DNA from 3 places in the Agromyces sp. NPDC127015 genome. Region 1 is predicted to be linked to each of the others. Evidence: predicted binding sites of a transcription regulator. Region 1 holds the regulator's gene; each other region holds the start of a gene.

The links. Region 1 encodes LexA, which represses DNA repair genes until DNA is damaged. Its sites were predicted from a motif close to TCGAACANNTGTTCGA; they were not measured.
Region 2: a site for LexA is predicted at 1,267-1,282, ahead of ACFWGP_RS15975 (DUF222 domain-containing protein). Genes of this name have one in related genera too.
Region 3: a site for LexA is predicted at 1,008-1,023, ahead of ACFWGP_RS14635 (intein-containing Rv2578c family radical SAM protein). Genes of this name have one in related genera too.

Annotation. Positions count from the first base shown of each region.
Region 1 covers NZ_JBHXDI010000004.1:31,809-34,072, forward strand. Annotated here, with positions in the region: gene ACFWGP_RS12350 (histidinol-phosphate transaminase) at 1-192, opposite strand, end outside; gene ACFWGP_RS12355 (LysM peptidoglycan-binding domain-containing protein) at 251-643, opposite strand; gene lexA (transcriptional repressor LexA) at 900-1,586, shown strand; gene ACFWGP_RS12365 (alpha/beta fold hydrolase) at 1,689-2,264, opposite strand, start outside.
Region 2 covers NZ_JBHXDI010000005.1:262,342-264,605, forward strand. Annotated here, with positions in the region: gene ACFWGP_RS15975 (DUF222 domain-containing protein) at 1-1,248, opposite strand, end outside; gene ACFWGP_RS15980 (hypothetical protein) at 1,526-1,990, shown strand; gene ACFWGP_RS15985 (MarR family winged helix-turn-helix transcriptional regulator) at 2,028-2,264, opposite strand, start outside.
Region 3 covers NZ_JBHXDI010000004.1:555,786-558,049, reverse strand. Annotated here, with positions in the region: gene ACFWGP_RS14640 (ABC-F family ATP-binding cassette domain-containing protein) at 1-854, shown strand, start outside; gene ACFWGP_RS14635 (intein-containing Rv2578c family radical SAM protein) at 1,032-2,264, shown strand, end outside.

The DNA of each region.
Region 1 (2,264 bases):
GCGATCGGGGTATCGGTTCAACCGGAGGATCGCGGCGGCGACTCGGGCGACGATGTCGTGCGCCACGTCCTCGGGGATGGCATGCGTGTTCTCGTTGACGTTGAGGGCGACGGGCACCGCCTTCTGCGGCGCACCGTACGGGTCGCGACCACGGAGGTCGTCGCGGATGGGGAGGTCGTCGAGACTCGTCACCGAACCAGCCTAGCCACGCGACCCGTGACGCCCCCGGCGTGCGACCTCGTATGACCGCCTACTCCGAAGCGGGGACCGCGAGGCGCTGGCCCGGCTCGATCGTCGCACCGTCGAGCCCGTTGAGCCGGACGATCTCGGCGATCGTGTCGCGCGGGTCGGCCGACGGGTCGATCGCCTCGGCGATCTCCCAGAGCGAGCCCCCGGCACCCACCGTGACGTACTGCAGCGAATCGCCCCCGGCCAGGTCGGCGGCCGCACCGCCGGCGTTCAGCACGGCTGCGAGCGCCCAGAGGACGATCGGCAGTGCGGCGAGGGTCGTGAAGACAGCGCGCCCGCGACGGGTCAGCCGGAGGCGGGTGCGCGGTGCAGCCTCCGCACCGCCGTCGACACGGCCTGCGCGGGGCACCGGAACACCGGAACGGTACTCGTTCGTCACGATCGCTGCGCTCATGTCACCCTCCTGCGTGGGATCGCATCCGGCCCTCGGCCGGGAGGGCCGGATGCGAATCTCTGTTCCGAATATATCTTCGAACATCTTCGACTGCAAGCATCGGAGTGCGGGTTTCTCGGGGAGCGATCTCGCGACACACTCGAACGAATGTTTGCCGCTCCCGCCGCATGTGGATACAGTTTCGAATGTCTGGGAACAGTCGATCAGACACCACCGACATCCGATCGCGAAGGCGGTCGCAACGAGGGGCGGAACCGTGAAGAGCGACAACGACGTGCGCGAGACCGGCAGGGCACGCCGCCGCAAGAGCCTGAGCGCGAAGCAGATCGCGATCCTCGAGGTCGTGCAGCGTTCGGTGGCGACACGCGGCTACCCGCCGAGCATGCGCGAGATCGGTGACGCCGTCGGCCTCGCATCGCTGTCGAGCGTCACGCACCAGCTCAACCAGCTCGAACTCGCAGGCTACCTGCGGCGCGATCCGAACCGCCCCCGCGCGCTCGAGGTGCTCATCGAGCTGCCGGGCCTCGACGAGCGCCCTGCGTCGGCGGGCGATCCCGCGCCGGTCGGCGACGCGGCGATGGTCCCCCTCGTCGGCCGCATCGCGGCCGGCGTGCCGATCACGGCCGAGCAGCAGATCGACGAGGTGTTCCCGCTCCCCCGCCAGCTCGTCGGCAAGGGCGAGCTCTTCATCCTCAAGGTCGTCGGCGACTCGATGATCGACGCGGCCATCTGCGACGGCGACTGGGTGGTCGTGCGCTCGCAGCGCACCGCCGAGAACGGCGAGATCGTGGCCGCCATGCTCGACGGCGAGGCGACCGTCAAGGTGTTCCGCCAGCGCGACGGCCACACCTGGCTGCTGCCGCGCAACACCGCGTTCGAGCCGATCCTCGGCGACCAGGCCGAGGTCCTCGGCAAGGTCGTCGCCGTGCTGCGCGCGGTCTGAGCCCGCGGCCGCGCCGGCGGCGCGCGGTCTGAGCCCGCGGCCGCGCCGGCGGCGCGCGATCGGCGAGGCCGGGGACGTCGGGTGACGTGCGTCCGGAGGACGCTATGCGCTCGTCGCGCCTGCGGCGATCGCGCCCGCAGGCTGCGCCACCGAACGGAGCCAGCCGATCACCGCGTCCATGAACCCAGCATGATCGTCGCGGAAGACCGTGTGACCCGTGCCCGGCACCGTCGCGACGGTCATGCCCCGTCGGCGCAGGTCGGCCGCGACGCGCTCGGTGATGAGCAGGCTCTTCTCGGCGAGCAGCACGAGCGTCGGGGCGACGAGTCGGGCCGGCGGCACCAGCGGCCTGGTGTCGGCGAAGCCCAGCACGGTCCGCTTGTCCCAGTCGCGGAGGGTCGCCAGTTCGATGTCGACGTCGACCGCGCTCCACTTCGGGTTCATCCGCACGAGCGCGCCGCGCCGCGGCCTCGGGGCGATCGCGAAGAAGGCCTTGTACGCCAGGCCGCGCAGACCCGTCGGAAAGGCGAACGCGGGATCGACGTAGATCGCCGCCCGCGGCGCGAGCCGGTCGGCGACGAGGCTCGCGACGAGGCCGCCGAGCGAGTGCCCGAGCACGACGTCGGGGGGCCCGTCGAGCATGGGCTCGACCGTCTCGACCACGTCGTCGGCCCATGC
Region 2 (2,264 bases), on a different contig from region 1:
CCCGGCGCAGAGGTGCGCGAGGTTGTCGTGCGCGGTCGGATTGCCGTCGGCGTAGTCGCGGGTGTGATCGATCTCGCTGCGACCCGCCGGCCTGTTGCAGCCGGGGAACCGGCAGGTGCCGTCTCGCACCCGCAGCCAGCGGCGCAGGTCGGCCGGCGGTCGGTAGCTCGCACGGTCGACATCGAGCACCGCGCCCGTCACGGGGTGCGTGAGCAACCGGGTGAACGAGGGAGCGGTCGCGGTGAGGCGTCGTGCGGTGTCGGCGTCGATCGGCCCGTAGCCGTCGAGGTGCCCCGGCGTCTCGTCGAGCCCCATGAGCGTGAAAACCGGAACGGTGACATGCACCGTCGCACGCGCCGACGCGATCGCCTCCGCCCCGCGGTCGCCAGCGGGGAGAAGGCCGAAACGGAGGAGGTCGCCGGCGAAGTCGGCGCGAAGTTGCTCGTGGTTGCGGTCTTCATCACCGCGGCCGGCGCCGCCAACCCGACCGCTCACGCCCCTGACGTCGGCGCCGGCGGCGGTGTGTGCGGTGTCGTCGAGCCGCACGAAGATGCTCAACGCATCGGCCGCCGGCAGGAGCACGTGCAGCCAGGCCATGCCGTCGGTGGCGGGCTCGAATTCGACTCGCCGGGTCTCGCGGGCGGCCCGATGCCGTTCTGACGTCGTCTCGGCGAGGAGCTCTTCACGAAGTCGGCGGGCCTTGACCCGCAGTTTCGCCGCAGTGAGGTCGGCCCCGAGCGCGGCGAGGCGCTCGTCGAGCTCGGCACGCACGCGCGGCCGGTCGGCGAGATCGCAGCCGGCGCCGACGATGACCCGAGCGTGCTGCATCGTGAGTTCGCCGCGTCGCAGCGCCGACAGGGTGGCCGGCAGCTGGTTCGACAGCACCCACGCTTCGTCGATCTCGCGCTGCATCGTGCGCTCCGGGGTTCGCAGCGCGGCCGCGAGTTCGGCCACGACGCTGCGGCGCGCCATCTCGTCGCGACGCGCGGGCGACAGCGACGCCGACACGAATGCGCCGGCATGGCGCAGTGCGAAGGCGACGGTCATCGCGATCACGTCGATGTGCATGGCGCGATGCATCGCCTCGATGCGTTGCGCTCGCACGGCGGCGTCGACGAGGACGGCGAGGCTCTCTTGCGCACGAGCGAACGGGGACATCTCGGAGGGGGGTGGGAACGCTGCGGGTGACGGCGCGACGGGCACCGCGAGTCCTCCGGGAACGGAGGTGGTGTGCTCGTCGAAGGCCATGCCCCATCGTATCAAGATTCGAACGAATGTTCGAGTGTTTCGCCGAGTGAATGCGCGGCCGCGACGCGATGCGAATGCGAACGTTCGGGCCCGGGACGCGGCCGGACGTCGGTGCGAGACGCCGGTCCGCCCAGGGCCCACACGGCAGACGGCACCTCGAGCATGCGCCGAGGAGTCGGGCGCACGACCCATCCTCCACAGGCGCTGCTCCGCGGCATCCGTCACGAATCGGGCCGTCGCGGGCGGCACCACCCCGGCGCGCCCGCAGGATCGACGCATGACCGACCGAGACGCCGACACCGAACCGACGAGGCAGTGCAGCACCGACCCGCACCTGCCCGACGTGCCCGTGATGACCGACGCTGCACTGCAGGACCGGGTCGAGGAGCTCATCCAGCGGGCGTTCCGCCGTCAATTGTGGACGCTCTTCTTCGATGACGAGGGCTACCAGTTGCTCATGATGCCGATGGCCGACTACCCCGGTGCCCCCGACGGGCCGACCCCCGAGGGCACCGCCGCGCAGCTGCTGGCGAACCGCGTGGCGTACGTCTGCGACTTCATCGGGGCGACGCGGGTCGCCTTCGCCTGGGAGCGCCGCGGTCCCGAGCAGAGCACTCCTGTCGACCGCGAATGGGCGTGCGGACTGGCAGCGGCCTGCCGGAACGAGCACGTCGAGGTGTGGTCGCAGTTCATCGTGCACGACGGCGGCGTCCGCTGGTTCGCGCGCGACGACGACGCCTGACCGGGTGCCTCCGGGCGAGGGCGCCGGCGGACTGCGCTCAGCCCGCGTCGAACCCGAGGCTGAGCTTGCGCAGGAGGCCTGCGAGCCGCTTCTGCTCGGCCGCGGGCAGTCGCGCCAGCAGCTCGGCCTCGGCGTCGACGAGCCGGGTGATCGCGGCGTCGACACGGGTGAGCCCCGCGGGGCTCATCTCGACGAGGATGCCGCGGCCGTCGTTGGGGTCGGTCTGGCGGGTGACCAGCCCGCGCTCGACGAGCCGGTCGATGCGGTTCGTCAT
Region 3 (2,264 bases), 520 kb from region 1:
ACGAGCAGGAGGAGCTGAAGCGCCTGCGCGCGGCAGTCGCCGACACGGCGCGGAACGTCGCGTACGGCCGAGCGGCGACCGACAACGACAAGTTCATCCGCCACTTCAAGGGTGAGAACGTCGCGCGCACGGTCGCGCGTCGCGTGCGCAACGCGGAGCAGCGACTCGAGACGCTCGAGCGCGAGCAGGTGCGCAAGCCCCCGTCGCCGCTCGAGTTCGCCGGGATCCCCGCGGGTTCGCACGCGCTCGAGGAGGCCGCCAGTCTGCTCGTGCAGGTCGCCGACCTCGAGGTCGAGGGGCGACTGCGCCTCGACGAGCTGCAGCTCGCACCGCTCACGAGGCTCCTCGTCACGGGTGCGAACGGCGCGGGCAAGTCGACGCTGCTGGGCGTGCTCGCGGGCGGGCTCGCGCCCGATCGCGGTACCGTGCACCGGCGCAAGGGGCTGCGGGTGCAGCTGCTCGAGCAGGACGTGCGCTTCGCCGACCCGTCGGCGACGCCGCGCGCGCTCTACGAACGGGTGCTCGGCGAACGCCGCGCCGGCCAGGTGCCGCTCTCGAGTCTCGGGCTCATCGCGCCGCGTGATCTCGAGCGGCCGCTCGGCACGCTGTCGGTCGGGCAGCAGCGGCGGCTCGCCCTCGCGCTCGTGATCGCGCGGCCGCCGCACGTGTTCCTGCTCGACGAGCCGACCAACCACCTGTCGCTCGCACTCGCGACCGACCTCGAGGAGGCCCTCGGCGGCTACCCCGGCGCCGTCGTCATCGCGAGCCACGATCGCTGGCTCCGCCGGCGCTGGGCGGGGGAGCGGCTCGAGCTGCACGCGGGCGCCGCCGTTCCGGCCGCGGTGGGGAATTGAGCGAGCGGATGCCTCGGGACCGGGCCCGAGGCATCCATCCGCACCGTCCGATGCAGGCGACCTCGCTCGGAATCGCATTCGACTCTCGCCCGAATTTGGACGAGACTCGAATGAGGAATGCGGACGCCGTGCCGGGTGTCGCTTGCGCCGAACTCGAATACATGTTCGAATGTACGAATGAGATGGAGCGGGCAGGAACTCGGCGTCGACCAGGTCGATGCGCTGCCCGGCCTCGCCCGGCTCAACAATCTCGTGCGCTCGGTGCAGACGCCCGAGTTCGCGGGCATCACGTTCCACGAGGTGCTCGCGAAGTCGGCGCTCAACCGGGTGCCGGGCCCGTCGATGATGCCGTTCGGCTGGACCATCAACCCGTATCGGGGCTGCAGTCACGCGTGCGTGTACTGCCTGGAGCCCTCGACGGCCATCATGATGGCCGACGGTCGAACCAAGGCGCTCTCCGACGTCGAGGTCGGTGACGAGGTCATGGGCACACGGCAGATCGGTCAGTACCGGAAGTACGTGGAAACGATCGTGCTGGCCAAATGGGCGACTCGTAAGGCCGCGTACCGCATTCGCCTGGCCGACGGTACTGTTCTCGTCGCGAGCGGCGACCACCGATTCCTCACGGAGCGCGGATGGAAGTACGTCACCGGAGCGATGGCAGGCGGGGCGGGTCGACCGTATCTCACCGTCGACGACCGCCTCATCGGATTCGGCGCAATGTCTGGGAGACCGGTTCCATCGACCGCGTCCGACGATTATCGCCGTGGATATCTGACGGGCATGATTCGCGGCGACGGCATGATGCTTCGACGGATCCACCCGCGTGCGACAGGTGGGGCGTTGGTCGCCCACCGCGTTCGTCTGGCGCTCGCTGACGACGAGGCGCTGTCGCGCTCGCGCCGATTCCTTGAACACTTCGGGGTGATGACGTCGCAATTCCGGTTCACTCCCGCCACGGCCACCCGCCGAGAGATGGCGGCGATCCGAACTTCGAAGTCCAGGGATTTCGACGCCGTCGGCTCCATCATCGAGTGGCCGCAGGATCCGGCCGAGGCGTGGCGTGCAGGGTATCTCGCCGGCATCTTCGACGCCGAAGGCTCGTGTGCTCGGGGCGTGCTGCGCATCAGCAATTCAGACGATGTCGTCCTCACCGCAGTCGAGCGCTCGCTGTCGCATTTCGACATTCCGTACGTCCGTGAGCCCGCCCGCGCGAACGGGGTGTCGAGCGTTCGGGTGCGCGGCGGGCTCCGCGCACGGAACGACTTCTTCTCGATCAGCCGGCCTGCGATCAAGCGGAAGCTTGCGCTCGCCGGCACCACGGTCAAGACAATGGCCGACCTCCGCGTGGTGTCGGTCGAACCGCTCGGTACGCAACTCGAGATGCTCGACATCACGACGTCGACCGGA